4 regions of the Brevibacillus sp. 1238 genome follow, and region 3 is predicted to be linked to each of the others. Evidence: riboswitches for the same ligand, from Rfam matches in the RefSeq annotation. Region 3 holds a riboswitch; each other region holds the start of a gene.

Evidence for each region. Region 3 has a riboswitch for cobalamin ahead of M2298_RS07555 (ABC transporter substrate-binding protein). Riboswitches for the same ligand answer to the same signal wherever they lie in the genome.
Region 1: it holds a riboswitch for cobalamin, as region 3 does, so the genes downstream of both, metE (5-methyltetrahydropteroyltriglutamate--homocysteine S-methyltransferase) here and M2298_RS07555 (ABC transporter substrate-binding protein) in region 3, are expected to answer to the same signal.
Region 2: it holds a riboswitch for cobalamin, as region 3 does, so the genes downstream of both, M2298_RS22435 (ABC transporter substrate-binding protein) here and M2298_RS07555 (ABC transporter substrate-binding protein) in region 3, are expected to answer to the same signal.
Region 4: it holds a riboswitch for cobalamin, as region 3 does, so the genes downstream of both, M2298_RS17795 (hypothetical protein) here and M2298_RS07555 (ABC transporter substrate-binding protein) in region 3, are expected to answer to the same signal.

Annotation. Positions count from the first base shown of each region.
Region 1 is NZ_JARXWC010000002.1:686,705-694,187, reverse strand. Features, by position in the region: gene M2298_RS07230 (hypothetical protein) at 1-681, opposite strand, end outside; gene M2298_RS07225 (acyl-CoA thioesterase) at 814-1,290, opposite strand; gene metE (5-methyltetrahydropteroyltriglutamate--homocysteine S-methyltransferase) at 1,322-3,607, opposite strand; cobalamin riboswitch at 3,748-3,948, opposite strand; gene brnQ (branched-chain amino acid transport system II carrier protein) at 4,107-5,459, opposite strand; gene nrdF (class 1b ribonucleoside-diphosphate reductase subunit beta) at 5,888-6,841, opposite strand; gene nrdE (class 1b ribonucleoside-diphosphate reductase subunit alpha) at 6,891-7,483, opposite strand, start outside.
Region 2 is NZ_JARXWC010000012.1:93,115-100,597, forward strand. Features, by position in the region: gene M2298_RS22420 (NAD(P)H-dependent oxidoreductase) at 1-424, opposite strand, end outside; gene M2298_RS22425 (alpha/beta fold hydrolase) at 464-1,258, opposite strand; gene M2298_RS22430 (winged helix-turn-helix transcriptional regulator) at 1,368-1,736, shown strand; cobalamin riboswitch at 1,891-2,088, shown strand; gene M2298_RS22435 (ABC transporter substrate-binding protein) at 2,239-3,405, shown strand; gene M2298_RS22440 (FecCD family ABC transporter permease) at 3,434-4,489, shown strand; gene M2298_RS22445 (ABC transporter ATP-binding protein) at 4,509-5,276, shown strand; gene M2298_RS22450 (class I SAM-dependent methyltransferase) at 5,291-6,142, shown strand; gene M2298_RS22455 (suppressor of fused domain protein) at 6,303-7,391, opposite strand.
Region 3 is NZ_JARXWC010000003.1:3,899-11,381, forward strand. Features, by position in the region: gene M2298_RS07520 (PepSY domain-containing protein) at 1-37, shown strand, start outside; gene M2298_RS07525 (manganese-dependent inorganic pyrophosphatase) at 165-1,097, shown strand; gene M2298_RS07530 (hypothetical protein) at 1,156-1,326, opposite strand; gene M2298_RS07535 (MerR family transcriptional regulator) at 1,447-2,205, shown strand; gene M2298_RS07540 (helix-turn-helix domain-containing protein) at 2,350-2,907, shown strand; gene M2298_RS07545 (YbaK/EbsC family protein) at 2,964-3,449, shown strand; gene M2298_RS07550 (MBL fold metallo-hydrolase) at 3,548-4,495, shown strand; cobalamin riboswitch at 4,638-4,779, shown strand; gene M2298_RS07555 (ABC transporter substrate-binding protein) at 4,928-5,911, shown strand; gene M2298_RS07560 (FecCD family ABC transporter permease) at 5,913-6,950, shown strand; gene M2298_RS07565 (ABC transporter ATP-binding protein) at 6,956-7,483, shown strand, end outside.
Region 4 is NZ_JARXWC010000007.1:159,234-166,716, forward strand. Features, by position in the region: gene M2298_RS17780 (FecCD family ABC transporter permease) at 3-1,007, shown strand; gene M2298_RS17785 (FecCD family ABC transporter permease) at 1,055-2,020, shown strand; gene M2298_RS17790 (YhgE/Pip domain-containing protein) at 2,263-4,938, shown strand; cobalamin riboswitch at 5,059-5,257, shown strand; gene M2298_RS17795 (hypothetical protein) at 5,411-5,656, shown strand; gene mmgD (citrate synthase) at 5,646-6,755, shown strand; gene M2298_RS17805 (bifunctional 2-methylcitrate dehydratase/aconitate hydratase) at 6,795-7,483, shown strand, end outside.

The DNA of each region.
Region 1 (7,483 bases), on a different contig from region 3:
GGTCCCGATCAGCAGAAGCAAGCCTTCGCCATTCTTTCCGCTGCCGACGATGCCAAGCTTTTGGATATCGCGCAGCCGACATTCCATCCGCACGGCTTCGTGCCGCTCCTGCATGACGATGCAGACGAGCGCGTCCTGTTTGACCAAAAAGATTTTGTTGTTGGGCTGCACATGTCGCCAGCTCTCGAAATCTTTGTACAGCGCCTTCACGATATCTTTTGGCGTAATAATCCCGATTTCCTCCAGCTCAAACAAGGTGGCATCGTCAATTTTCGTATGTACCTTGATCCGGCGCTTCATTACGAACTGCAAGTAAACAAGCGCGGAAAGGCCGATAAACAGCGTAGGCCCGACAGAAAGCTTTGTGATCAGGCTGAACAAAATCAAGCCAGCCATGCCAATTTGGGTGTACGTGATCACTTTGATTTTTTGTTCTCCTGTCTTGCGAAAAAACGAGAACCCTTTTCCGGGCTGATAGTCGGCAAGCTGGTTTTGCAGCATTCTTTTAAATTTTCCAATCGCCCAAATGCCAGGTACAACAAACACCAACCCCAACAGGAGCAGAAGAAAATTGCCCGTCATGATGCCGAACAGTGACATCAATCCGAAAAAGGCGCTGGTGATCCAAAGTGTCCTGATTTTCTTGTGAATCTCTGCAACTGCTTCGTTCTGGTTTTGCAAGTTTGTGCCCAACCTCCACTCCATTATTTACTACTTTTTTCCTATGCCTATTATAGTAGAGACAAGAAGGTGAGTAAATAAATCGGTGCCAGCAAAAAACCCCCACCAAAGTGAGGGTTTTGCTGCAAAATTCTATTGTTCCGCTTTGCGCTGTTTTCTCAATGCGTAGCGGTGCTTTGCCTTTTCATGCTGGATGCGCTCTTCTTCCGTCTCGGGAATGACAGCCGGCACTAACGTTGGCTTTCCTTGGTCGTCGAGCGCGATCATCGTCAAGTACGCCCTCGCTGTCATTTTCTTTTCGCCCGTCAGCAAATTTTCCGACTCGACCTTGACGAACACTTCCATCGACGTGTTGTGTGTCCAGGTGACGTATGCTTCCAGATTGATCGCTTCGCCCGTTTTGATCGGCGCGAGAAAATCAAAGGAATCGCTGGAAGCAGTGACGACAGGCTTCCGGCAATGACGCATCGCCGCTATGCAGGCGATTTTGTCGACGTACGCCATGACTTTTCCGCCAAAAATCGTATTGTGATGGTTCGTATCCGGCGGGAACACGAGATCAGTCAAATAGGTTCGGGATTGTCCGGTCGGGCATGCTTCTGTTGCCATCTGTGCTGCTCCTCTCGTTGCCATCATACGATTATGCTTTTTGTGTCAAACGGTCACGCACAGCATGCGTCGCCGCCACCATGTTTTTCAAAGCTTCCACTGTCTCTGCTCTTCCGCGCGTCTTCAGACCGCAATCCGGGTTGATCCAGAATTGGGCTGGCGGCAATACTTGCACGCCGCGCGACACCATCTCTTCGATCTCCGCGACAGCTGGAACGCGCGGGCTGTGGATGTCGTATACGCCCAGGCCGATTCCTTTATCGTACGTGCAAGTCTCGAAGACGGAGACAAGCTCGCCGTGGCTGCGGGACGTCTCGATCGAGATGACGTCGGCATCCAGCTCGCTGATGACGTCGATGAAGTCGTGAAATTCGCAATAGCACATATGCGTGTGAATTTGCGTGCTCGCGGCAACTGTCGAGGTAGCCACGCGGAACGATTTGACGGCCCAGTCCAGATACGCCGCCCTGTCTGCCTGCTTGAGCGGCAAGCCTTCCCGCAGCGCAGGCTCATCCACCTGAATCATGCGGATTCCCGCCGCTTCCAGCGCCTCCACTTCTGCTTGCAGCGCCAGGGCGATCTGTTCGCACACCTCTTGGCGGGACACGTCATCGCGGACAAATGACCAGTTCAAAATGGTCGCCGGGCCTGTCAGCATGCCTTTTACTGGTTTTTCCGTCAACGACTTGGCGTATACGCTCTCTTTGACGGTCATGGGAGCGACGAACTGCACATCGCCGTAGATGACAGGTGGCTTGACGCAACGGGAACCGTACGACTGAACCCAGCCATTTTTCGTGAAGACGAAGCCGTCGAGCTTTTCCCCGAAATATTCGACCATGTCTGTCCGTTCAAACTCGCCGTGGACAAGCACGTCCAGCCCGATCTCTTCCTGAATCGCAATCCACTGCTTGATTTGCTCCGCGATGAAGGCATCGTACTGCTCGACTGTCCAGTTCCCTTTTTTGTACTGCTGTCTGGCCTGACGAACCTCTGCCGTCTGCGGGAAACTGCCGATCGTCGTTGTAGGCAAAAGCGGCAGCTTCCAGGCGGCTTGCTGGATATCGCGGCGCTCGTGGAACGGCACGTCGCGTTTGGCTTCTGTCGTCTCCAGCGCTTTTCGAGCCTGCTGTACTTTCTCCCGGTTTCTCGCCGGAGACTCGGCCAGGCGGAGCAAGTCCTTTTCGTTCTGGGCAATTTCCTTCGAGATAACATACTTTCCAAATCGGAATCCTTGGACTAAAAGCTGCACTTCTCCCAATTTTTCGTCCGCAAAGGCTAATGCCGCTTGAACTTCCCCAGGCAAATCGGTTTCTGCTTCAACAGTGACGGGAACATGCAAAAGGCTGCTCGATGGCTGTAGCCAAATCCGGTCCGGGTCGACCACATTGCTGATCGTCTTGACCAGCTCCCACTTTTCCTCCAGGGCCGAGCGCCAAATGTTGCGGCCATCGATGATTCCTGCGCCGAGCACTTTTTCCTGCGGGAAACCATGTGCCGTCAGGTTGGCCAAATTCGCTTTTCCTCCGTGGACAAAGTCCAGGCCCAAGCCTTCCACTGGCAGCGCGATCAGCTCCTCGTACCAATCCACCGCTTCGAAATACGTCTGAACCATCAGCTTGAGGTGTGGCAGCGCCTGACTGAACTGTTCGTACACCCGGCGAATGAGCGCTCTGTCCTGCTCGGAAATATCTTGGACGAAAGCCGGCTCATCGATTTGCACCCATTCCACGCCATGCAGTTCGAGTTCACGAAGCACGTCCACGTAAAGCGGCACGATCTGATCGACAACGCGTTCGAACTCGTCTTTCGCATATCCTTTCGCCAGCTTGACAAACGTGTACGGCCCGACAATCACCGGCTTCCCGACGATGCCCAGCTGATCCCTGGCCTCCAGGTACGCTTTCAGCGGCCTGTTCTCTGCCAGCACTGGCGGGCGTTCGCCAAACTCAGGAACGATGTAGTGATAGTTCGTATTGAACCACTTGGTCATTTCGCTTGCGACAGCTTCTTTGTTGCCGCGCGCCATGGCGAAGTACGTATCGAGCGGTACCGGGCCGCCATCATAGGCAAAACGCTTCGGAACGAGTCCGAACATGACAGCCATGTCCAGCATGTGATCGTAGTAAGTAAAGTCGTTGACGGGAATCCACTCGATGCCTTTGTCTTTTTGCTTGATCAGATGCTGCTGGCGGATTTGCTCCATTTGCGCAAGGAACGCTGACTCTTCCAATTTGCCTGCCCAAAAGGACTCCAATGCTTTTTTCCACTCCCGGTCTTTGCCGATTCGCGGATATCCCAGGTTGCTGCTTTTCATGAGCTTTCTCTCCCATCCATTGAAGGTATTTGTAAAGCCAATCAAAAAAGGCACTTCCAACGGTCAAAAAGAACGTTAGAAATGCCAAATAAGCACTGAGATCACAGCATCCTAACACCTCCCTATCTCCCGTAGGTTAAGCAGTGTTGTCGAAACAGGCAGGTCTCCTGACTTGAGGATCACGATCTGCACAACGCCTTCCCAGTCCGTCTCGACCAGTGGCTTATCGCTGTGCAAACTCCCCTCATACAGTGGCGGGACCGTGTCGGATTCTCACCGACTTCCCTTTTCATCCTTGCGCCGATTTTCGCGGCCAAAGAACCTGTTCCCACTCATATGAAATTGTCGGTATGAGTGCATGTGCTCTCGCATCTAGCAAAAGAGCACCTTTCTCCTTACAGTAACACGTAAACCAGTTTTTGTCATGCTAAACTATTTCCACTCACCAAAATTATTTCAAAGTTCAGCCTGATTGCCTCTACTCTGCCAGCTTTCCGGTTTATTGCTTGGTCAATCGCAGCTCCTGTGCCCGCAGAGAAGGTTTGCGAATCATGTAAATAGTGTAGCCGATCACAGCGCCTGCAACAGCGGGCAGCATCCAGCCAAGCCCGATCGTATACATCGGCAAGTAGCGAGTAAAGAAGTCGTTGATGACGGGAAGCTGGGCACCTGCCGCGTTCAGTCCGTCAAACAGGCTGATCAGAAAAGTAGCGAGCAAGCTTCCCTGATACACCTCTGGTCTTCCGCCAAATCCTTTGTGCATAAACGTTAAAAAGACGAGGGAAATCGCAATCGGGTACATGGTCATCAAGATCGGAACCGACACTTTGATCAGCGCCGTCAAGCCGATATTGGCGACGAGTGTACTGAACACAGCCAGAATGACGGCAAACTTTTTATACGAGATCGCCGGAAACAGCGAATGGAAAAACGAAGAGCAAGCTGTAATGAGGCCGACACTGGTGGTCAGGCATGCGATCGTAATCATGAGGCCAAGCAAAACGGCGCCGTAAGAGCCGAAGTAGTAATTGGACACCTTGGCCAAAATTTGCGCCCCGTTTTCCAGATGACCAAGCTTCTCCACACTGGAAGCGCCCATATAGGCAAGCACCGTGTAAAAGAACGCCAGAAGTGCGCCCGCGATCATCGTTGCTTTTGCGCACGTGAGCAAAATTTGCTTTTTCGCCGTGATGCCTCTTTGCTTGATCGCATTCACGATGATGATTCCAAACACAAATGCCCCCAAAGCGTCCAAGGTTAAATAGCCGTCCTGAAAGCCTTTGTAAAACGCTTTGGACTGATAGTCCGTCACAGGTGCTTGCAGCGCGCCAATCGGGAACAAAATCGCCGTCAACACAATCACGCCGATAAAAGTCAGCTTGATCGGTGTCAAGACTTTTCCGACTACATTGATAATTTTTCCAGGATTGAGAGATAACAGGCAAGCGAGTGTAAAGAACAAGACGGTGAAGACGATCAGTGGAACCGGACCAGCTTGCTCGGACAAAAATGGCTTGATTCCGATCTCAAACGAGACGTTCCCGGATCGCGGAATGGCGAAAAACGGCCCGATTGCCAAGTAGAGCAAAATCGTAAACACAAGACCAAATACCGGATGCACACGACTCGCCAACGAACGCAAATCATCCATTCCCGAATAAACCAGAGCGATAATCGCCAGCAGCGGCAGCCCGACTCCCGTCACCAGGAAGCCCGCATTGGCCGTCCATACGTTCGTTCCAGCCATTTGCCCCAGCATTGGTGGAAAAATCAGATTCCCCGCTCCGAAGAACAGAGCGAACAGCATAAAGCCGATGATGAGGATGAACGAAGAAGAACCTTTTTGATGCATGACACAAACCCTCCTGTAATTCCAAAGCAAAGGTGCTTTTCAGCAACCCTCTGATTAGTGAAAAAATTCACACAATCACTCCGCCCGCTCATGCCCCAACAACCGGGATCAGATCGAGCGGGAATAATTGTCAGATAAATCAGTCGACCAAATCGGTAATCGATGACCAGATCGCTTCTCGCTTGCCACTTCCGCGCTGATCACGATTCTATCTGGACAACCAGAAGTAAAACAGCTCGTTACGTCATTTATTTATAACATAAATATAAATGAAAAGATATTGAAAATAGGCGATTCATTTCCTTCCCATCTATTAAAATATTATTTATCGAGCAAACCTCACGTATATTCTACTGGCGCATTTTTGGATCAGAATCGAAAAAAGACTGCCAATGAGCGGCAGTCTTTTTAAACATACGTTTAACTTTTTACTCAAAGCGGAAATCATCATCTGTCAGCGGCTCGACGTTGAGCGTGCGGACATAGCCATTTCCTTTTTTCGAGAAGAAATCATGCTGCTTCGTATGCGTCCGAATCCCGTTCAAAACGATCGGATTGACTTCTTCCTCCGGGAAGAACGGGTCCAGTCCCAGGTTCATCAACGCTTTGTTCGCGTTGTAACGCACGTAAGCCAGCACTTCGTCCGCCAAGCCAATTTCCGTATATAGAGACACGGTATACGCCTCTTCGTTCTCATGCAGCTCGTGCAGCAACGCGTACAGCTCCTCTTTCACAGCTGTCTGCTCGACGACGCTGAGGCGTTGATACACTTCTTGCGCAAGCACGCCGACGTACAGGCCGTGAATGCTTTCGTCGCGCACAATCAGGTCGATGATCTCGCCACTGCTCGTCATCTTGCCCTGTCCAGCCAAAAAGAGCGGGTAGAAGAAGCCGCTGTAAAACAAATAGCTTTCCAGAAAAACAGAGGCAACCATCGCCATGTACAAGTCTTTCGCTGTCTCGATGCTTTGATAGCGTTGCGAGATCAACGCCGCTTTCTTTTGCAGATGCGGATTGCGCTCCACCCAGGCAAAAATCTCGTCGATTTCTTCGGTGGCAGCCAAAGTCGTGAAAATGCTGCTGTAAGACTTGGCGTGAATTTGCTCCATCATGCCCATGAAAGCCAGGACGGCTTTTCGCTGCAATCCGTCCACATGCTCCATGATTTTCGGCATTCCGACGCCGCCTTGCACCGTATCGAGCAAGGTAAGGCCACCCAGCACTTTTTTATACGTGTCCCGCTCGGTAGCGCTCAGCTCCATCCAGGACATTTTGTCGTCCGACAGCGGAATCTCGTCATCGGTCCAGAACTGCATGATGTTCTGATTCCAAAACGTCATCGTAAAATCGTCGTCCGGCCTGTTCCAATTGACTGCTTTCATAAGGCGTTCCTCTTCTCTATCAACTTGTTCCAATGACCTACATCTGTTGTTAAACGGCGCAGCTAATGCACTCTTCTACCGTCAGATGCTTGGTGCGCGTGTAGTAGAGCGACTTCAAGCCTTTTTTCGCCGCGTAAATATAGTAGCGAGCCAGCTCTCTTGTCGAGATGTTGCTGTTGACGTGCAGCACGGTAGAAATCCCTTGATCCACATGCTCCTGGATTTCGGCAATCAGATCGATGACTTTGAACTGGTCGATCACATAGGCAGACTTGTAGTAAAAATAGTTCTCTTGCGTCAAGTACGGCATCGGGTAATACGTGGTCGAGTTCGCATACGTTCTCGTCTCGATATGCTCCACGATCGGCATTACGCTCGATGTCGCATTCTGAATGTAGGAAATGCTCTGTGTCGGAGCAATCGCCAGACGATAGGCGTGATACAGCCCGTTCTCCTGCACTTTTTGCTTGAGAGAAGCCCAGTCCTCTGGCGTCGGAATGTGCACGCCCTCGAACAGCTGCTTGCCTTTTTCCGTACGCGGACGGTAATCGGTTGCGAGATATTTGTCAAAATAAGTGCCCTTGGCGTACTCCGACTGCTCAAAGCCCATGAAGGTTTCCCCTTTTGCCTTGGCAATCTCGG
Region 2 (7,483 bases), on a different contig from region 3:
CTGCCCATTCGAACATGACGCGCTCGTCTGCAAACAGCTCAAAATCTTGCTTCAAAAATTTGTCGTACATGGCGCTTTTCGCGGTGATGACGTTTTCCGGCAAAAGCTGTACGTTTTTCATCTGGTTCATTACGTAGTCGGAATCAGCCGCCATCTCTTGCTTGGTACGCGCCAGGATGATGACAAAATGACTCGCTGTAGCCAGTTGCTTTTGCGCTCCCCAGGAAACGACAGACAGCTTGTCGCGCAGAGCGCGGTTTTGCACGACGAGAAAGTTCCAAGGCTCAAAACCGAATGAGCTGGGAGAAAGGCGAGCCGTTTCCATAATGAAAGCGAAGTCTTCTTGTGCAATCGTTTTGTCTGCGGCAAATTCTTTAGTGGCGTGTCTGGTTTCGTATGCTTGCAAAATCTGTTCTTTTTGGATCATGTTATCCTCCAGATAAGGTAAGTTATTTTGGGGAAGTCATCGGGTAGAACGGACAAAGGACAGGACGGTTTCGATCAGCTCTGCCTCCTGCTCCCACAGTACCAGGTGCCCTGAAGCGATCTCGTGGTAGCGCGCGTCAGGCAGGAGAGCGGCCATTTCCCTTGTCTGCTCCACAGGCACCATGCGATCGTAAGTCAAGCCGATGGCCAGTGCTGGGGCAGTGACTTTGCCAAGCAAAGGCCGCAGGTTGATGCGAGTGTCAAGTTCGGCCTGTTTGCCAGTACCTTCGGCAAGTGTCGCAGCCAAATTGGCGGTAAACTCATGCAACTGCTCCAACGTTTGAAACGAGCTGTAAAACGCCGGGCTGAGGCCAGTGTGGATGGCGAATTGGGCGAACAGCTCCCGATCCTGGCGGAACAGCTTTTGCCACAGATCGAACTGATAGGCGACAGCGAGATCGCTTTCTACCCAGCCCGCGATCGCTGTCACCGATTGGACTCGCTCCGGGTATTTGGCGGCGATGGCCGTTGCTACGACAGCGCCGAGCGAGTAGCCTACGACATGAAAGTGCGTAAAGCCTTCCTGCATAACTGCCTGCACATTTTGCTCGACCAGATCGTCCAGCTCCAGCCGCTCGCGGTCGTCTTGCGTTTTGCCCGAGCCGCTGTAATTGGGGGTGATGACGGTAAAGTCAGGTGCCAGCGCCTTGCCGAGATTGCCCCACGTGCCTTCGTAACTGCCTCCTGTACCGTGGATCACCAGCACGGCAGGTCCGCTTCCTTCTACTGCATATGCGACGTTTATGGGACCAACCTGAACGAATTTTTCCATGAGGGCCTCCTTGAAATCGTGTTTTACAAAAGTGATCTTACCGAATACACTGTAAAAAAGTAAGTACGCACTTTTTCGTTGAATACTTACCAAAAGGGAAGTGAGAACCATGGGGAACCAACAGGTGATTTATCAAATAAACGGCAAACAGTTTCAGTGTCCGATCGAGCTGTCTGTTTCCATTCTTGCAGGAAGATGGAAAACGACGATTATTTGCCAACTGATGAACGGGAAAAAGCGGTACGGTGAGCTGAAGAAAAACATCATGGGCGTGAATCACAAAATGCTCGCGGAACAGCTGCGGGAGCTGGAAGAGGCGGGGATTGTGCTGCGGCATGTGTACCCGGTCGTTCCGCCAAAGGTGGAGTACGAGCTGACAGAGCGGGGAGAAGCACTGCGTCCCGTGATTGAATACTTGATCAAATGGGGAGAGCAGTTTGGCACGCCTGTGGCGGATGAAGTGGAGCCGACTGCCTAAAACTGCTGAAAGCACCGGGCCATAATCGCATACGACAACCATACGACCACCTGAGAACGGCGGATTTTTTTCGGGCGAAGGCAAAAGAGGGAAGGAAGCGGCCGATTTGTTTTTACGGTCCCCCCTCCCTATGAAAATAATGGTATAATCAGCCAAGAATAGCATGCAGCTAGGTGCCTTTGCGAGAGCAAGGGGTAACAGGGAATCGGGTGAAAATCCCGAGCGGTCCCGCCACTGTAATTGGTGAGTTCTCTTTCCAACATGTCACTCGGTATGGAGCATAACCATCGGGGAAGACGAAAGAGCGCGATGAGCCAAAAGCCAGGAGACCTACCTAGTTTGTCACACCCGTAATCCTTCGCGGAAAAGGTGAGGTGTAGGAAGAAGCTGCGACAGCTTGTGTCTATTTATTCATGATGTCGACTGATTACTTCTACACGTTTGCCTCGTCCGGCGGGACGGGGCTTTTCTATTGATCACAAAAAGATAGGGAGTGGAAACGATGCTGCAAAAGAACCGGAAAAGCTGGATCGGCAAAGCATGGCTGTTTGGCCTGCTCACGATTTTTTTGGTCGTGACTGGCTGCTCTGCTGCTTCACCGTCATCGTCAACGCCTGCGGAACAGAAAACTGAACAGGCGGTGCCGCAGGAAAAGCAGGAGCTTGCTTTTCAAGATTCCGCAGGGACTGCGATCACGGTAAAGCTGCCAGTAGAGCGGGTGGTCGTGCTCAATCGCAACACGGCAGAAGCGATCAAGCTGCTGGGAGCCGAGCAGTACGTGCTGGCTACAGGCGACACGACGGTCAAAAATAACCCGTACCTCGGATTTGACAGCAAGCCGGATGTGGGGGAAACGAAGCAGATCAATCTGGAGCAAATCATCAGCTTGAAGCCGCAAATCGTCTTCGCCTATACGAATCGCCCCGACAAGACGCTGGAGGAAAAGCTGGAGCCAGCCGGAATCAAAGTCGTGCGAATGAACAACTATTTGCCGGAACAGATGGATGAGGAGCTGAAGCTGCTCGGCAAAATTTTTGATAAATCGGACAAGGCAGACGAATTTCTCGCCTGGAAGCATTCGATTGAAAAGCTGTTAGCGGACCGGGTGGCGGGCATCAAGGAGGAAGACAAAAAACAGGTGCTTGCCTTGTCAGCCGGATTTCTCAATACGAACGGGGGCTACCGGATTTTCCCCAGCCAGTCGTTAGACGGGAAGCCAGGAGTAGGGGAAGGCTACGCGACGATTCTGGCTGGCGGGAAAGACGCTGCCGACTTGCAATGGAATCCGGCGGAGGCGTCGACTACGATCATGGTCGACGAGGAATATGTGCTCAAGCGCAACCCGGAGGTCATTACCCTGCACGGCACCTGGCTGGGTGGCTACAATGTGAAGGATACGAAGCCGTTTGAAGAAGCGCTGCGCCATATTATGAGCACGACATCTGTTTCGCGGCTCAAGGCGGGGCAAAGCAAAGACATTTACTTTTTCTACACCAACTTTGTCGGATCGGACAAGCGGTATATCGGCAATCTCCAACTAGCCAAATATTTGTACCCGGATAAATTCCAGGATATCGATCCCGAGCAGTATGCCAAAGAGTATTTTGAAAAATGGTTAGGCGTGCCATACCAAGGCATTTGGCACTATTCGTTCAAAGATGTTCAATGACAGCCAAGGACAACCGCTGAGCAAGCCAGTGCAGCGACCGATCCAGGCCATCTATCACGGGAGCGTGAAAAGCAAGCTGCTCATTTTGACAAGCCTTTTCCTCCTGCTGGTGCTGCTGACGCTTTACGCAGTCAGTCAAGGGGCTGTAGAAGTTGCGTTGCCTGAGCTTTTGGCTATTTTGTCCGGACGCGCTTCCGATGAGATGACCGCCTACATCGTATACGAGATTCGGCTGCCGCGCATGGTCATGTCGATCATTACAGGAGTTTCGCTGGCATGTGCCGGTGCGATTATGCAGGCGATTTTGCGCAATCCGCTGGCAGACCCTTTTACGCTCGGCGTATCGAGCGGAGCGGCTTTTGGAGCAGCATTGGCGATCGTGGCCGGGACGAGTGTGTTTGGCATCAACCTCGTTTCGAGTGGACAGTGGATGATCGCTCTTAATGCCTTTGTGTTTGGCTGTCTCGCTGTGGGCGCGGTCTACGGCATCGCCAAGCTCAAAAACAGCTCGACGACCGTACTGCTTTTGGCGGGGGTGGCCATTGGGCAACTGTTTTCGGCGGGCGTTTCCGGTTTGAAGTTTTTTTCCAACAACGAAGCGTTGAAAGACTTGGTTGTCTGGCTCATGGGAGGATTTTGGGGAGCGAAATGGCAAGTGCTGCACATTTTGCTGCCGCTCGTGATCATCTCGCTTGTCCTTTTGCTGAAATACGCCTGGGACCTGAACTCGCTATGCGCTGGCGAAGATGTAGCGCGAACGCTCGGCGTCAATGTCAAACAAGTCCGCTGGGTGTGCCTTTTGCTCGTTACCTTGATGGCCTCCGTCACGATTGCCTTCACCGGGATTATCGGGTTCATCGGGCTGGTGGCACCGCATATCAGCAGAATCATCATCGGGACGGATTATCGATTTTTACTGCCGTGCTCTTGCCTGATGGGCGCTTTGCTGCTGCTCTTGTCAGATACGGCAGCCCGCATGGTATTATCTCCGATCGAGATTCCGGTAGGCATCATCACCGCGTTGTTTGGCGCCCCGTTTTTCGTCTATTTGCTGTTGAAAAAGCGCAAGGACTACTGGGCATAAGGAGGACGGTCGGGTGTACATGCAGGTCAAGGATTTATCGATCAAGTACGGAACGAAGATGATTCTGAAGCAAATTCAGATGAACTTGCAAAAAGGCGAGGTCGCAAGCATCATCGGGCCAAACGGTGCCGGGAAAACAACCTTGCTCAAAAGCATGGCGTCGATTATCCCGGTGGAACGAGCGCGGATCTGGATCAAAGACAGAGACATTCGCTCCTATTCGGCTAACGAGTTGGCGAAAACGCTGGGGTACGTGCCGCAGCATACGGCTTTCGGCTATCCGTTAACGGTGTTGGAGACAGTGCTTCTGGGCAGGAAACCGTACATGCAGTGGAACGTGACCGCTCACGATCTGGAAGTAGCGGGAGCAATCATGGAGCGGCTGCAACTTGCGGAAATGGCGCAGCGTTATATGGACGAGCTGAGCGGAGGCGAGCGGCAAAAGGTACTGATTGCGCGAGCGCTTGCCCAAGAGCCGGAAATACTGCTGCTGGATGAGCCGACGTCCGCTCTCGATATTCGCCATCAACTGGAGGTGCTGGAGCTGGTTCGGCAGCTTGCCCTCCAGCAGCAAGTGCTGGTCGTGTTGATCATGCACGATCTGGAGCTGGCGGCCAGATATTCAGATCGCGTGTTTTTGCTGCAGCAAGGGCAAATTTATGCTTCCGGGCGGCCGGAGGAAGTGTTTACCTCTGCGAATATGGAGCAGGTGTACGGAGTAAAAGTCGAGATCGGGCAGGGCAGCAGCGGTCTGAAGTTGACGGCCACGCTGCCAGAGTCGCGATAAGCAAGGGGGAGAACATGTACTACGGAGTAAGGCTAGGGATGAAGTCCAGGGAAGCCTGGATGGAAGGGATGAAAAATTGGGAAGGCAAGCTGCCCGAGCGCATGACTGACGACCAACTGGAAGAAAGCTTTTGGGATCAATTTTTGCAGCGCAAAACGGCGGAAGCGGAGCCGGATGACTATGTGCGGGAGATTGGCAGGGAGCTGCTTTCCTTTATTCAGGAAGACGATGAAGTGCTGGAGATTGGGCCGGGATGGGGAAATTACACGTTTGCGGCGGCGAGCAAAGCGCGGTCGCTCACTTGCGTAGACAGTTCGGCGAGTGTGCTGGGCTATCTGGAGCAGGGGGCGCGTGCGAAAGGGCTATCCAACATGAGCTTTGTCCATGCCAAGTGGGAAGAGTACGAGCCGCCCGTCCATGATGTCGTGTTTGGTGTGAACTGCTATTATCGGATGCAGGCGATTGATCAGGCGATGGTCAATATGAACAATTCGGCCAGGCGGTTGGCGGTGATCGGGATGACTAGCGGGCCGGAAAAGCCGCACTACTGGGATATTCATCAGCAGCTCGGGTACAAAATCAAGTTTTCGCGCAGAGACTATATTCATCTGACCAATTTGCTGTATGAGCTGGGCATTGACGTGAACTGCAACATTCTTCCTTTGCAAAAAACGTACGTGTACGAGTCGGAGGAGCAGTTTGTCAGCCAAAATTTGAGCGCGATTATGGAGCCGTCCTATGATCGGGAGAAAGCGGAGGCGATTTTGCGCCAATATTTGGTCTGGGTAGATGGCAAGCCTGCGTATGTGCATCAGTTTAAAGCGGCGTTGTTGTATTGGAAGCCGGAGAGAAGGATTAGTTTGTAAAGATGGTGTTGATCGTAGCTGTAGCGGAGGGAGGAAACAGGAGAAACACACAAGCAAAACAAGCACGAAAAAGCTTCGCGCACAAAATGCAGCGAAGCTTTTTATCATGCTAGGCAACTCTTTTCGGCATGGCGAATCCGAACTTTTTCTACGCATTCACTCAACGCATCCACTTTTCCATCCCATTGAAAATCCATTCCGCTTCCGTCCCAACAGCCAGACGGATCAATGCTTCCGACCCGTTTTCCTCCGCGAAGCGTTGTTCGGCACTCGTGATGGGAATCATCCAGAGCAGGTTGACCGGATCGCCGTAAACCGTCGGGAAGGCCAGCGCCGGGGCGCTTTGGGGCTTGGCGAGCAGCATGGATGTGAAGCGGCCGTCTACCTCGCTGATCTCCTGACAAGGGATGGTGTGCCCTTGGGCGAGAAAAGTCATGTACGACCAGGGCAGCGTTGTTTGCCCGCTGATGTAGGCCAAAAGTTGCTTTTCATTTTCGGCCAGCCATTTGGTTTCGCAGGCAAAAGCCAGCTCGAAGCGGCGCAGTTGTTCCGGTGATTCGGTATATAGCTCGACCTTTGGCTGCGGCACGATGGAGACGCCCAAGGTGACGGCGTAGGTGATTTCGCCCTTTTCCACCGTGACCAATGCTTTCGGCGGCCAGTGACCGCCGTCGATGCCGTAATAGTTTTTGACCGGGCCAAGCGTTGCCGTGATCGCGTCGAGATACTGATGCTGCAAGTCTGGCCAAGGATTTTCGTCCCAGCTCGCCCAAAATTGCCGGGCAGCTTCGATTCGCGCAAACAAAGCGTTTGTGTCTGGTGTGCCCAGCGGAAAGCAGAAAGGAGATTCTGCGATACAGTCTCGCGCATAAGCCGGATAGCTGGAGCCGTCTGCCTGCTGCCCCGCCCAGCCGGGAATGACGCACAGCACCTCGTCTTGATAAAGCAAAGCTGCGGCGTCTCCTTCTGTCAGCCAGACAATTGACAGCTCATCTGGGTCGAGCTTTTCCGCGCCTTGCGGATGGGCGCAGCAGTCGCGCGGCAGCATGGGAGCGTTTCCGTCTTCCATGGCGGAAAAATCGAGTGTCTCGGGAGCTGGCCCGTAATTGCGCACCCAGCAGGAGCGAATACTCGCGTGTTCCTGGCCGGGGTAGTCCCACAAATAAAAATAAACGCCAGATTCATCTTCTTCGACAAAGGCTTGAATGTCGCAAAGTGGAGAAAATTCCTCCAACAAAATGTTTTTCATCGGATCACCTTCCAAACGGAATATGGTAGATTCTTCATCAAAATAGGTAGATGTAAACTTGCACGGAACAGGGGTAGAATACCATAATTGAC
Region 3 (7,483 bases):
CACAGGCGACATATTGAGCATGGAGTGGGACGACTAAGTTTGTTGCGGCGCCGGAAGCCGATCTTTGTTTGCAAACAAAGGTCGGCTTCTGGAATTTTCCTTGGGAATATCCGCTATTCCATGGTATAATTTTGACGCCAATATACGACTAAGGAGTATGGATGATGGAAAAAAAGCTAATCTTCGGTCATAAAAATCCAGATACGGATTCCATTTGCTCGGCGCTCGTTTACGCTGATCTGAAAACCAAGCTCGGCGACAATGTAGAGCCGGTTCGCCTCGGTGTCATCAGCAGCGAGACAGCGTTCGTCTTGAACTACTTCCAGGTAAAAGAGCCGCGTCTCGTGGAAACAGTAGGAAATGAAGTCAACGAAGTCATTCTCGTCGACCACAATGAACGTCAACAAAGCGCAAACGACATCGAGCAGGTGCAAGTAGTCGAGGTAATTGACCATCATCGCATTGCGAACTTCGAAACGAGCAACCCGCTGTACTTCCGTGCAGAGCCTGTCGGTTGCACGACTACGATTTTGAAAAAAATGTACAAGGAAAACGGCGTGGACATCCCGAAAGAAATCGCGGGCCTGATGCTGTCTGCGATCATTTCCGACACGTTGCTGCTGAAATCCCCTACCTGCACTGCGCAAGATGTTGCGGCAGCTCACGAACTGGCTGAGATCGCAGGCGTGGACTTGCAAGCATACGGCCTGGAAATGCTGAAAGCAGGCGCTGACCTGAGCGACAAAACAATCGCTCAACTGCTCTCTTTGGATGCAAAAGAATTTCAAATGGGCAGCGCGAAAGTGGAAATCGCCCAAGTAAACGCCGTGGACGTCAACGATGTACTGGCCCGCCAAAGCGAGCTGGAAGCAGCGATCTCCGCGATCATTGCGGAAAAAGGTCTGGACCTGTTCGTCTTCGTGGTGACAGACATCTTGAACAACGATTCCGTTGCGCTGGCGCTCGGCAAAGCAACCGAGGCAGTAGAAAAAGCGTACAACGTTACGCTCGCAGACAACAAAGCGGTGCTCAAAGGCGTTGTATCCCGCAAGAAGCAAATCGTTCCTGTACTGACAGATACGTTTCAAGCTCTGTAATTGTTAGAAAAAAGCAAGCTGCCCGGACACATTGGTCTGGGCAGCTTTTTTCATGCATTCAAAACGGATTGTTGTTGTGCTGTTGCAAATGATGCATCGTCTGGTGAGCATAGGCGTCGTCGCTGTAGTGGTGGACGGCGTGCTTGTCTCTGGCCCGCAAGCTGACAGACCCTGTAAAAAAGAAGGCCGCGAGGAAGGTGGCTGCTACTGCGATGAGAAAATAGAGCAAAAGACATTCCCCCTTTTCACAATGGCTTGCTTTTACAATAACATTATTTTCCTGCTGCTACCACTGTTGACTTTGCCGGTGCGTAAATGTGTACGATGAATTTGTCAGGAGGGATACAAGATGGAATATACCGTGCAAAAGCTGGGTCTCCTGGCAGGTGTCAGCACCCGGACATTGCGTTACTACGATGAGATTGACCTTCTCAAGCCGGCGAGAATCAATTCATCCGGGTATCGTATTTACGGGCAGGCAGAAGTGGATCGGTTGCAGCAAATTTTGTTTTACCGCGAGCTTGGTGTCAGCCTGGAGGAGATCAAGGAAATCATGAGTTCTCCCACCTTTGATGCGGAGCGGGCACTGCGGGAGCACCGGGAGAAGCTGTTGGAAAAACGGGCGCAGCTGGATCGGCTGATTGCGAATGTCGATCTGACTTTGGCGCAGCGAGAGGGGACGAAAACAATGACAGACAAACAGAAATTCGAAGGCTTCAAACAGCAGTTGATTCACGACAACGAGCAGCAGTACGGCGAAGAAATTCGGGCCAAGTATGGCGACGAGCGAGTAGAGCGTGCCAATCGGAAAATCAAAGAGATGAGCGAGGAAGAGTATGCGCAAGTCGAGCAATTGAACGAAAAGCTGCACGCGACGCTGAAGCAAGCGTTTGCCAGCGGCGATCCGGGCAGCGAGCTGGCCCAGCAGGCAGCCGATTTGCATCGCCAGTGGCTCAGCTTTTACTGGGACAGCTACAGCAAGGAGGCGCACGCAGGCGTGGCTCAGATGTATGTCGATGATCCGAGATTTACGGCTTACTACGACAAGGAGCAGCCTGGCCAGGCAGCATTCCTGCGCGACGCTGTCGTCATTTACACACAAGCCTAATGACTAGCGAAAAACTTCCCCTGAACCGCGCATGCTTTTGGCGGTTCGGGGGAGTTTTTTGTTTGGGCGCTATTTTTCTTTGTGTTTGTTATGTTATATAATTGTTCATTATCTGATACAAAATGCAAAGAGAGGAGCACTCTGGTGGAATCAATACAGACGATCATTGGAGCAAACTTGGAGACGATTCGCAAAAAGCGGGGCTTGAGCCTCGATAAAGTAGCGGAGCTGACGGGCGTAAGCAAAGGCATGCTGCACCAGATTGAGCGCGGCGATTCCCAGCCGACGGTGACGACCTTGTGGAAAATGGCAACAGGTCTGCAAGTGTCGTTCTCATCGCTGTTGAAGGCGCCGGACAGTGCCGTTTCTTTTGTGTCAATCGCAGACGTGTCGCCCATCATCGAAGACAACGGCTTGTGCCGGGCGTATTTGCAGTTTCCTTTTGATCCGATGACCAAGCTGGAAATGTTTCGCATCGAGCTTGACCCGGGGGCAAGCTACTCGTCGACTCCACACAATGAAGGCGTCTACGAGTACATTACCGTCAGCGCGGGCGAGTTTTGCCTGAAAATCAAGGACGAGCTGTTTCGCATGTCGGAAGGTGACGGCATCCGTTTTGCTGGAAACGTTCCCCATCAGTACAGCAATGAAGGCGAAAAGCAAGCCGTCATTCAGGTCGTGATGTATTACGCAGAGCCGTAACCGTGACTGTCGTTCACAGCTAACGAAAAACGTGTGAAAGGAAAGGAGCAAAACTGATGCAGCCATTAAAAGAAAGCGCGCAGAAAGTGCAAGCGAGATTGCAACAATTGGGGTATGACAATCAGGTGGTCGAACTGCCGGATAGCACCCGCACAGCAGCGGAGGCAGCGCAAGCGATCGGATGCGAGGTCGCGCAAATTGCCAAGTCGATCATTTTTCGCCGGAAGACGACGGACAAGCCTGTTCTGGTCGTGGCAAGCGGCACAAACCGGATCGACGAAAAGCTGCTCGCGCAATGGATGCAGGAGAAGCCGGGAAAAGCAGATGCCGATTTTGTGCGCGAAAAAACCGGATTTGTCATCGGCGGTGTCTCGCCCGTCGGACATCTGGAACCGATTGAGACGTGGATTGATGAGGATTTGCTTCGCTTCGAAGTCATCTGGGCGGCTGCCGGGCATCCGAACGCTGTTTTTTCGCTGACGCCAAAGCAACTGGTACAAATGACGAATGGCGAAGTAGCGCGCATCGCTTCCCGCCCGTAACCAGCCAAGAAACGGCAAAGCCCTCTCGAATCCGGGCACGATCAATGGTAAAGTGGAAATATTCACACGATATCAAGTTGGCAGGGGGAGAAAAATCGATGCAGCCTACTGAACCGATTTCCTTGGGACACCGCATCCATCTGATTGACGGCTTTGACATGGGCTGGGCGGAGCGGACGGGAACGTATGTAATAGCAGAGGAACAATTGACGCTTGTCGAGACAGGGCCAAGCCCGTCCGTGCCGTACATTGTGGCAGGATTGCACAAGCTCGGCTTTTCGCCGGAGCAAGTCAAATACATCATCGTGACGCACATTCATCTGGATCACGCGGGCGGGGCAGGCTTGTTTTTGCGCGAATGCCCGCAGGCCAAAATCGTGGTGCATCCAAAAGGAGCGCGCCATCTGGTGGACCCGAGCCGCTTGATTGCGGGAGCGAAAGCCGTTTACCAGGACGATTTCAACCGCCTGTTCGATCCGATTGTGGCGATTCCCGAGGAGCGAATCTTGGTGCGAAAAGACGGAGACACCTTGCCGATCGGGCCGAACTGTGTCCTTGAATTTTTGGATTCGCCCGGCCATGCGAACCATCATTTCAGCATTTACGATCCGGTTAGCCGCGGCATGTTCACAGGTGATACAGCGGGCGTTTTTTATCCGCAACTCCAAAAAGACGGATTGCATTTCGTTTTGCCGTCCACGTCTCCAAACCAGTTCGATCCGCAGGCGATGCTTGCGTCTATCGAGCGTTTTCGCAAGCGCGAACTCCAGCGTATCTACTTCGGGCATTTTGGCATGACGGAAGAAGTGGAGGACGTCTATCGGCAAGTGGCAGAGTGGCTTCCCGTATTCGTGGCAGAAGGCGAGGCGGCCGTTTCCGCCGGGCTTGGCACGGAGCAATTGGGGGACAGGCTGTTCGCTCTTGTCAGCCAGCATCTGCAAGCGCGCGGCATTGCCGAGCAGCATGAAGTGATGAACGTCCTGCGACTGGATTTGCAGGTGTGTGCGATGGGAATTATCGATTACTTGCACAAGCGCAAGCAGTAATTTTCGTCGGTTAGGCAAAAGGCCAGTGGCTGCTGCAGGTTGACGGGTAGCCTGGGCCTGCGTTTTGGTGCAAAATGACGCATTCTTTTTTGGGCCAAGGAATGCTATGATGGTGGGTGAGTCTTAGCTTGCAGGCACAAACAACTGAATACAGCAAGCAGGTGCCTCGTCTGTCATGGGCGAGGTGAAAAGGGAAGCCGGTGCAAATCCGGCGCGGTCCCGCCACTGTAAAGCGGCTGTCGCAAGCCGCAAGCCAGGAGACCTGCCTGTTTGCATGATGTGCCTGCGCCTTCGCGGAAAGGTTCGGCCCGTTCAGGACTTTTTGGCGTGACCAGATCGTTCTGGCAAGTCGACCCTTTTGTTTCCCGCTGGAAGCGAAGGGGTTTTTCTATGCTAAGAATCAACCAGTTGCCCAGAAAGGAAGTTATACATATGAAACGTTCGTGGAAACTGCTCATGCCCCTGGTCATTGCTGCAAGCTTGGTCGGCTGCACAGGCAATGGCAACACGCAAACAGCCCCTGCTCCAAAGACAGAGGCGCCACAGACAACACCACAGGAAACAACGGCCAAAGCGACTGTCTACCCGCTGACGGTCAAAGATTCGACGGGAAAAGAAGTGACCTTGCAAAAAGAGCCGCAGCGGATTGTCTCCACCTCTCCGGGTGAAACAGAGATTTTGTTCGCACTCGGCCTGAACGACCGGATCGTCGGGGTGTCCGACTACGACGATTATCCGGCAGAAGCTGCCACGAAGCCGAAAGTGGGCGGTGTCGTCAAGCCGAGCGAAGAGGCGATTCTCGCCCAGTCGCCTGATCTGGTCATCGGCGGAATCTCGATGGATGAGCCTGTCGCTGCGAAGCTGAAAACGTTAGGCATGCCTGTTTACGTGACTCACCCGCAAAAAATGGATGAGATATTTGACAACATTTTGGCGATGGGTGTCATTACAAACAGACAGGAGCAGGCGGAAAAAGTAGTCGCAAGCATGAAGCAGGACATCGCGCGCGTGCAGGAAGCGGTCAAAGCGGTGAAGCCGGAAGACAAGAAAAAAGTGTACCTGGAGTTTTCGCCGGGCTGGACGGTGGGCAAAGGGGAATTTCTGGATGAGCTGATCTCACTGGCAGGCGCGACAAACATTGCCGCTGATACCCAAGGGTGGAACCCGATCAGCGAAGAAAAGATTTTAAAAAGCGATCCTGACGTCATTTTGTATGCAAAAGGCATTACGGACGACAAGACAGGGAAAAAGCTGGAGGACATCATTGCGAACCGCAACGGCTGGGACAAGATGAAGGCGATCCGCGACAAGCAGATTTTCGGGATGGAGCAAAATTTGCTTTCGCGCCCGGGACCGCGGATTACCCAAGGTTTGATCGAGGTAGCCAAAGCGATTTACCCTGATCTGGTGAAATAAAATGAAGAAGCAGTTGCTTTTATGGGGAGGAGCCAGCAGTCTGATCCTGCTGGCATCGGCGGTAGTCAGCATTTCGATGGGAGCGGCATCGCTTCCGCTTTCGCAAGTATGGCTGATCTTGTTGCATCAGCTCCCCGGCATGTCGGACTTGGTTGCCGTGACATGGCCGGATTCGTCCGAGCAAATCGTGATGAAAGTGCGTTTTCCCCGCGTCATCCTAGCGATTCTGGTAGGGGCTTGCCTGTCGCTTGCGGGCGCCGGATTTCAAGGGGTGCTGCGCAATCCGCTCGCAGACCCGTTTACGATGGGAGTGGCATCCGGAGCTGCTGTCGGTGCCGCTTTTCTGATCCTGTTTGGCTTGCAATTCGCTTTTCTCGGGGAATGGAGCACGCCTGTGGTCGCCTTTTTGACGGGGCTGTGCAGTCTGTGGATTGTACTGTCGCTGGCGAAGACGCAGGGCAAGCTGCAAACAGAGACGCTCATTTTATCCGGGGTCGTCATTCAGGCGTTTCTCGGTTCGCTCGTCTCTTTTATGGTGTCCTTGTCGAACCAGACGGTGAACGAAATCGTCTTTTGGCTGATGGGCAGCTTGTCGTTTCGCGGCTGGGCTTTTACGTATGTGCTGATTCCGTATGTGCTGATCGGCGTAATCGTGCTGGTTGGCTATGCCCGCTCCTTGAACCTGTTTGCTCTGGGTGAGCGTCAGGCGGCGCACCTGGGCGTCAATGTCGACAAGACGAAGCTCATTATTTTGCTCGTATCGACTTTGTTGACGGCGGCAGCGGTTTCGATCTCAGGGATCATCGGCTTCGTTGGCCTCGTCGTGCCGCATCTGGTGCGGATGCTGGTCGGGCCGGATCATCGCATCCTGCTGCCGATGTCGGCGATTGGCGGCGGCATCTACGTCCTGTGGGCGGATACGCTGGCGCGGATGCTGCTCGTTCCTACGGAAATCCCGCTCGGCGTCGTGACCGCGTTTTTGGGAGCGCCGTTTTTCGCCTATTTGTTGAAGCAAAACAAACGAACCGGAAGGAGGTAGCTGCGATGATCCACGTACGAGGTTTGCAAAAAGCTTACCAGGATGTATCGGTTTTAACAGAAATCGATTTTGACGTGAAGCGGGGCGAGTTTTTCGGCATCATCGGCCCGAATGGCAGCGGCAAATCGACGCTGCTGAAAATGATCTCCAGCGTCATTGCCCCTGATGCGGGAGAGATTACGCTCGCCGACAAGCCGCTTGCCCGCTATACGCGCAAAGAGCTGGCTCGTGTTCTCGCCGTACTGGAACAGGAAGGGCTGCCTCCTGTCGGTTTCCGTGTCCGCGAAGTGCTGGAGATGGGACGCTTCCCTTATCAAAACTGGCTCGGTGAGGAAAAGGATGACGTCACGCCGCTGATCGAGGAAATCATGCAGCTGCTGGGGCTTGTGCCGCTGGCGGAGCGCACGCTGGATCAGCTGAGCGGCGGGGAGAAGCAGCGCGTGGCTTTGGGCAAGGCGCTCGTGCAAAAACCGCAACTGCTGCTGCTGGACGAACCGACTACGTACCTCGATATCGGCTACCAGATTCAACTG
Region 4 (7,483 bases), on a different contig from region 3:
TGATGACCATGAGACGAACGAATAAACGTTCCCTCGTTCAGACGTGTATTTGCCTGACAGTGCTGCTCGCTATCGGATTATGGCTCAGCCTGTTTACGGGTGTAGCCGCGATTCCGCTTCAGACCGTCCTCAAGCAGTGGAGCTTGGCGGAACCGTCCAAGGAGCTGCTCATTTTTCAAACGATTCGCCTGCCGCGAGCCGTTCTGGGAGCGTTGATCGGAGCGAATCTCGCCGTAGCCGGAGCGTTGATGCAAGCCATTACCCGCAATCCGCTCGCTTCGCCGCAAGTTTTTGGCGTCAATGCCGGAGCGTCGCTTGTCGTCGTCCTGGCGATCCTTTTTTTGCCTAGCATCGGTTCGGCAAACTTGATTTACTTCGCTTTTGCCGGAGCGATCCTCGGGGGCTTCACTGTGCTGGGGTTTGCCTCTTCCAGAGGAATGACCAACTTGAAGATTGCGCTGGTCGGGATGGCGGTACATCTGCTGCTGACCTCCATTACAAAAGGATTGATCATTTACAATGAGCACATTTCCGACGTCATGTTTTGGCTGTCCGGCTCGATCAGCGGAGCGACTTGGGCGGATGTCCGAATGATTTTGCCCTGGTCTGTGCTTGGGCTGGCGCTTGCAGCGGGCTTGGCCGGGTCATTGTCGGTCTTTCGGCTCGGCGAGGAAGTAGCGATGGGCTTGGGGCAAAAAATAGGGGTCGTGCGGCTATTGGCTTGTGCAGCTATTGTAATACTGGGCGGAGCGTCAGTAGCTGTCGCGGGGGCTGTCGGGTTTATCGGGCTGATGATCCCGCACATTGCCAGAAAGCTGGTCGGCACGGATTATCGCGCGGTCATTTTTGCCTCTGCCTGGGGCGGGGCTGTTTTGGTGACGTACTCGGATGTTGTCGCCCGCTTGATTTCGTTCCCGTTTGAGTCGCCGGTCGGGATTGTGACCGCTTTGCTCGGCACGCCCTTTTTTCTTTACTTGGCGCGAAAAAAAGGGAGGGAGCTGGTGTGAAGGTGGATACAACAGCAGCGAGCAGCAAACGGAGTTCGCGTAAAGCCATCGCTCTGTTTGCCCTGGCAGCGGTGACGATTGTGGCGGCGTTTCTTGGCATGAGTGTCGGTTCTGTTTACGTTGCTCCCGGCCAGATCGTGGCGATTTGGACCGGAGAGTCGTCCTCGCTGTCGTTCATCGTGGAAAACTACCGCTTGCCAAGGGCGATTCTGGCGATTTTGGCGGGAGCGGGCTTCGCGATTTCCGGAGTGATTTTGCAAGGGATGATTCGCAACCCGCTTGCTTCCCCGGATGTGATCGGAGTAACAAAAGGAGCGGGCTTGTTCGCCGTAGCGATTATTTTATTTTTCCCCCATGCATCTCCGCTCGTGCTTCCGCTGTTCGCCTTTCTGGGGGCGTTGGCCGTTGCGCTTGCCCTGATCGCGTTTGCCAGAAAGAGCGGGGCGCAGCCGAGTACATTTGCGCTCGTCGGTCTGGGGGTAGGTGCGGTTTGCCAGGCATTGACGGAATTTGTTCTGGTGAAATACCCGATGCAAGCCAACGATTCGCTCGTATGGCTGGCGGGAAGCTTGTGGGGAAAAGGCTGGGATGAAATATACGGCTTGCTGCCCTGGCTTTGTGTCCTGATTCCTGCCGCTTTCGCCTTGCATCGGCAACTGGATATTATCAGCCTGGACGAGCACAGCTCTACGGGGCTTGGCCTTAGGGTCAGCCAGTCCCGCTACGGATTGTTGCTGCTCGCAGTCGCATTGGCAGGCGCTTGCGTCGCTGCGATTGGCTCCATCGGTTTTATCGGGCTGCTCGCTCCGCAAATAGCGCGCAAGCTGTTTGGCAACCAGCACCGGATTTTGTTGCCGGGAGCGGCGATCATCGGGGCGCTGATTTTGCTCATCGCAGACGCGATCGGGCGGGGAGTGAATCCGCCAGTCGAGATTCCCGCGGGAATTTTGACAGCGCTGATCGGTGTGCCCTACTTTTTGTACCTGGTGCGGGTGGAAAAGAAGCGAACATAGCACATGCAGGCAAAAATAACCCAAGAGGAGCCGTCTGTCTTGCGAAATTAGCAAAACAGGCGGTTTTTTCGCTCTATGCGCCGCTGCCTGATCGCCAAAAGGCACAGCCCGCAAAATCATAAAATGACGGACAGGGGCCAATGCTACTATTGGCAGCTTCCTTCCCGCTAATTTCCTTTTATGGTAGACTGTCATGTAAGTGTTTGACGCCCTTCATTCCTAATTAATCAGGTGGTACACACATGCGCTCTATATGGCAGATTTACAAGACGGACTGGATCAATATTTTCAAAGTACCGACGGGGATTTTCCTGATCATCGCGATCATCCTGCTTCCTTGCCTGTACGACTGGGTGAACATCAAGTCAGTCTGGGACCCGTACGCCAATACCCAAGGGGTAAAGGTTGCGGTGACGAGCGAAGACAAGGGCGCGACAGTGATGGACAAAGAGATCAATATCGGGGAAGAGCTGCTAAAAAGCTTGCAGCACAATGAAAAGCTGGGCTGGACGTTCGTGACGAAGGAAGAAGCCGAACGCGGCGTGGATCGCGGCGATTATTACGCCAGCATCCTGATTCCCGCCGACTTTTCCGAAAAGATTACCGGAATCGTCAATGGTCGGCTGGACAGGCCCGAAGTCATTTATACCGTCAACGAAAAAGTGAATGCCGTGGCTCCGAAAATCACCTCTTCAGGTGTATCGGCGATTGCCAAGCAGATCAACGAGAGCTTCACGGAAGCGGTCAGCGAAGCGCTTTTGACCAAGCTGACGGAGATTGGCGTGAAGCTGGAGGAGCAGTTGCCGACCATTCGCAAGATCGAGAGCGGCATTTTCGAACTGGAAAGCAAGCTCCCGGAGATTCATGCGGCAGGTCAGAAAGTGTTGGAGATCGAAAAAAAGCTGCCGGACATTCATGAAAAAGCGCAAATCATCCCGGAAGTGGAGAAGCGCATCCCCGAGATTAACCAGGCGGCCGATGCTCTTTTGAAGATTCAGCAAAACTGGCCGCGCATCAACGACGCTGCTTCCGCCGTCATCGCGATGGAAGAAAAGCTGCCGATGATCGATCAGGCGGTCGGGCGCATCGTCGAGCTGGACCAAAACTTCGGCAAAGTGACCAATGCGGTGACTACGGCCACGCAAAAGGCCAGTCAGGCAATTGAGATTGTTTCGGCGGCACAAAATGCCTTGCCGCGCATCGGAGAATTGGCTGACAAGGGAGTCGATTTTGCCGATCGGCTCAATCAATTTTTCACGGCGCATGACGGCGCTTTTGAAACAATCGCTCCGCTCATCAAGCAAAATCTCATTTTGGCTCAGCAGGCGTCCGATGCGCTTGTGCAACTGACAGACAGGCTGCTGCAAATCAATCCCGAACGGTTGCCTACAGCTGCCGAAGTGCAGGCTGTGTCTGACAAGCTAGGCAAAGCTGCGCGTATCGTCGAACACACCTCTGCGCTGGTCGACAAGCTGAACCGCTACATTCCGGGGCAGCCGCTGACGCCTTTTTCCGAGCGGCTCCATAAGCTGGAAGAGAAAATGCATCGGCAAATCGAGATTCTCGATACGATAGCGAAAGCGTTGGCAGACGGGAAAAAGCCCGCAAGAGACTTGATCGAGAGTCTGAATCAGTTGGCGAAAAACACGAGTGCGGAGCTGGGAGACATCCTGGCGCGCTACGATAGCGAAATCGTTCCGAAAATCGCCGAGGGCATCGAAAAGCTGAAAACAGTCGTGGGCGATTCCGCCGAACTGCTGCAAAAAGCAAAAGACAAGCTGCCGGATATCGAGGCGATTTTGAAAGAGACAAAAGCCGGACTGGAGCTGGGGCTGGCCGAACTGAAACGAATCGAGCAGGAGCTGCCGCAGATTCAGGCGCGGGTCCATGAACTGGCGCAAACGTTGCAAAGCAAGTCCGAAGCGTTTGCCAAAGCGATCCACACGGCAGCGCCGTTCCTCAAGCAGCATTTGCCAGAAATCAAGCAAAAGCTCGACCAGGCGGCTGGCTTCATCCAAAACGATTTGCCGCAAGCCGAGGCGGAGCTGACCAAGCTGGCTGACTTTGTCCGCAACAAGCTGCCTGAGGTGGAGAACGGCGTCCACCGGGTAGCCGAGCTGGTGCGCGATGATCTGCCCAAGCTGGAGAGTGCGATTGCGCAAGCGGCGGACAAGCTGAGAGAGGTCGAGGCGAACAATCACTTTGCCGATCTCGCCAAGCTGCTGCGCGGGGATATCAAGCGAGAGAGCGAGTTTTTGGCAAGTCCGGTGCAGATCAAGGAAAACCGCAAATATCCGATTCCGAACTACGGTTCGGCGATGTCGCCTTTTTACGGAGTATTGTCGCTATGGGTAGGAGCGACCTTGCTGATTTCTTTGCTCAAACCAGACCCGGAGAACCCGGACGGACGCTACAAGCCGTACCAGCTGTACCTTGGCCGCCTGGGCACATTCGTGACAATCGGGCTGTTCCAGGCACTGTGTATTACGCTCGGTGACTTTTACATTTTGGAAGCGTATGTGGCTGACAAAGTTCCGTTTGTCCTTTTCGCGATGCTCGTCAGTATGGTGTTCGTGACGATCACGTATACGCTGTTGTCGGTATTCGGCAATGTCGGCAAGGGTATCGCGATCATTTTCATGGTCTTCCAGTTTTCCAGCTCCGGGGGCACGTTCCCGATCAGCATGACGGCGCCTTTTTTCCAGGCACTCAATCCGTTTATGCCGTTCACCTACGCGATCAGTTTGTTGCGTGAAGGGGTCGGGGGCGTCCTCTGGGAGACGGCGATTCGGGATATTCTCATGCTGTGCGGCTTCATCGGCATCAGTCTGTTTATTGCGCTGGCTTTGAAACGACCGCTGAGCGGGCTGATTCAAAAATCGATGGAAAACGCGAAGAAAACGAAGATCATCGGGTAATCCGCTCGGCCATGATGCCAGCCTGTCAGTAGATGGGCTGGCATCATGGCCGTAATATCCAATATTTAGCAAAGAAAAGAATTGTTAATTTTCAAAATAACTGATATATTGAGAGCAAACTTCATACGTGTACAAACAGGTGCAGATAAATTCAACACTTTTATCTGCTTAAAAGGGAAGTTCGGTTCGAATCCGACGCTGTCCCGCAACTGTAATTGGGAGCGATTCGAAGATACCACTGTTTTCGCCAGCCGAAAATGGGAAGGTTCGAAAAGCGATGATCATAAGCCAGGAGACCTGCCTGTTTGAGCGCAACATCAATACCTACGAGGATAGGGGGTGTTAAGTGCGAGATGGATAGGCGTGTTTTTGATTTTCACAATCAGCATGCTTGTTTCGGTATTCATTCGCCTCTTAACAACTTCTGCGGAAGTTGTTTTTTTGTGCGGATTTTCAGGAGGGTACGTGACGGATGAGTGATTTTTTGTTTGGAACGGTGGAGTATTTCACCAACGATTTTCAGGCGTGCATTATGAACAACTTGACGATAGAGAACCCGAGCGCGATCAAAGCGCATTACGCGAAATTAAAAGCAGAGGTCATCAGGCGAGCAGAAAATCAGGCAGATCAAGAAAAGCTTTTGCACAATCTCGACAAGGCTTATCAACGTCTAAAGGTCAACTTAATCGGGGCGGAGGATGAAGAGAATGGGAGCTGAAGAAAAGTTTTTTCCAGGTCTGGAAGGTGTGGTCGCTGCGGAAACGAGCATTTCCTTTTTGGATACGAAGCAAGGGGAAATCGTCATCAAAGGGTACGATTTGATCGAGCTGTCCAAAGCGCATCGTTACTTGGATATCGTCCATCTTTTGCTGGAAGAATCGTTGCCGAACGAACAGCAAAAGCGCGAAGTGGAAGAAAAGCTGAAAGCCGAGTACGACATACCGAACCAAGTATTCGACATGCTCAAGCTGCTGCCGGAAAAAACGCATCCGATGGACGGCTTGCGCACCGGGCTTTCTGCGCTTGCCGGATACGACAGCCAACTGGACAACTGCACGGCGCAAGCCAACAAGGAGCGGGCTTACAAGCTGCTGGGCAAAGTGCCGAACATCGTCGCCAACAGCTACCGCGTGATTCAAAAGGAAGCGCTGATCGCGCCGCTGCCGGAGCTGTCGTACAGTGCGAATTTCCTGTACATGATCACGGGCAAAATCCCGTCCGACTTTGAAGAAGCCATCTTCGACCGTTCGCTTGTTTTGTACAGCGAGCATGAGATGCCTAATTCGACGTTTACGGCACGCGTCATTGCCTCGACGATGTCGGATTTGTACGGGGCGTTGACCGGGGCGGTCGCTTCCTTGAAAGGGAACTTGCACGGCGGCGCGAACGAAGCGGTGATGCACATGCTGCTTGAGGCAGGCTCGGTCAAGGAGTTTGAAGCTTTGCTGGAGTCCAAGCTGGCCAACAAGGCGCGGATCATGGGCTTCGGGCACCGCGTGTACATGAAAAAGATCGACCCGCGCGCACTGATGATGAAGGACGCCCTGAAACAATTGTGTGATGCAAAAGGCGACGACTTGCTGTACCAGATGTGCGAGGCAGGCGAAAAAATCATGGAGCGCGAGAAGGGCATTTACCCGAATCTGGACTACTACGCCGCTCCGGTTTACTGGATGCTGGGGATTCCGATTCCGCTGTACACACCGATCTTTTTCAGCGCAAGAACAGTGGGGCTGTGCGCACACGTCATCGAGCAGCATAGCCACAACCGCCTTTTCCGTCCACGGGTCAACTACATCGGCCAACGCCACGCCTAAATCCAATCCAAGCAGAAAGGAATGAGTCGCTTGTTGAAAATGAATGATCGCACCAAAACAGACCAGTTGCTGGAGGAGATCGCAGACTATGTGCTGACGAAGGAGATTACGAGCGAGGAGGCGTTCCAGACCGCGCGCTACGTACTGTTGGACACGCTCGGATGCGGCATTTTGGCCTTGTCCTATCCCGAGTGCACGAAGCTTTTGGGGCCAATCGTCCCGGGCACAGTCGTTCCGAACGGCAGCCGTGTTCCCGGCACAGCGTATGTGCTTGATCCTGTGCGCGGAGCGTTCAACATCGGATGCATGATTCGCTGGCTCGACTACAACGATACGTGGCTGGCAGCCGAGTGGGGACATCCGTCCGACAACCTGGGAGGCATTTTGGCTGTAGCCGACTATGTGAGCCGTGTGCGCCTGGCAGAAGGAAAAGAACCGCTCGTCGTGCGCGATGTTTTGGAAATGATGGTGAAGGCGCACGAGATTCAGGGAGTGCTCGCGCTGGAAAACAGCTTGAACCGCGTGGGGCTTGATCACGTCCTGTTCGTCAAAATCGCCACGACTGCGGTCGTGACGAAGCTGCTGGGCGGGGGCCGGGAAGAGATCATTAACGCCTTGTCCAACGCATGGATCGACAATTCGAGCCTGCGCACTTATCGTCACGCACCGAATACGGGATCGCGCAAGTCATGGGCTGCGGGAGACGCGACCAGCCGGGGCGTGCATCT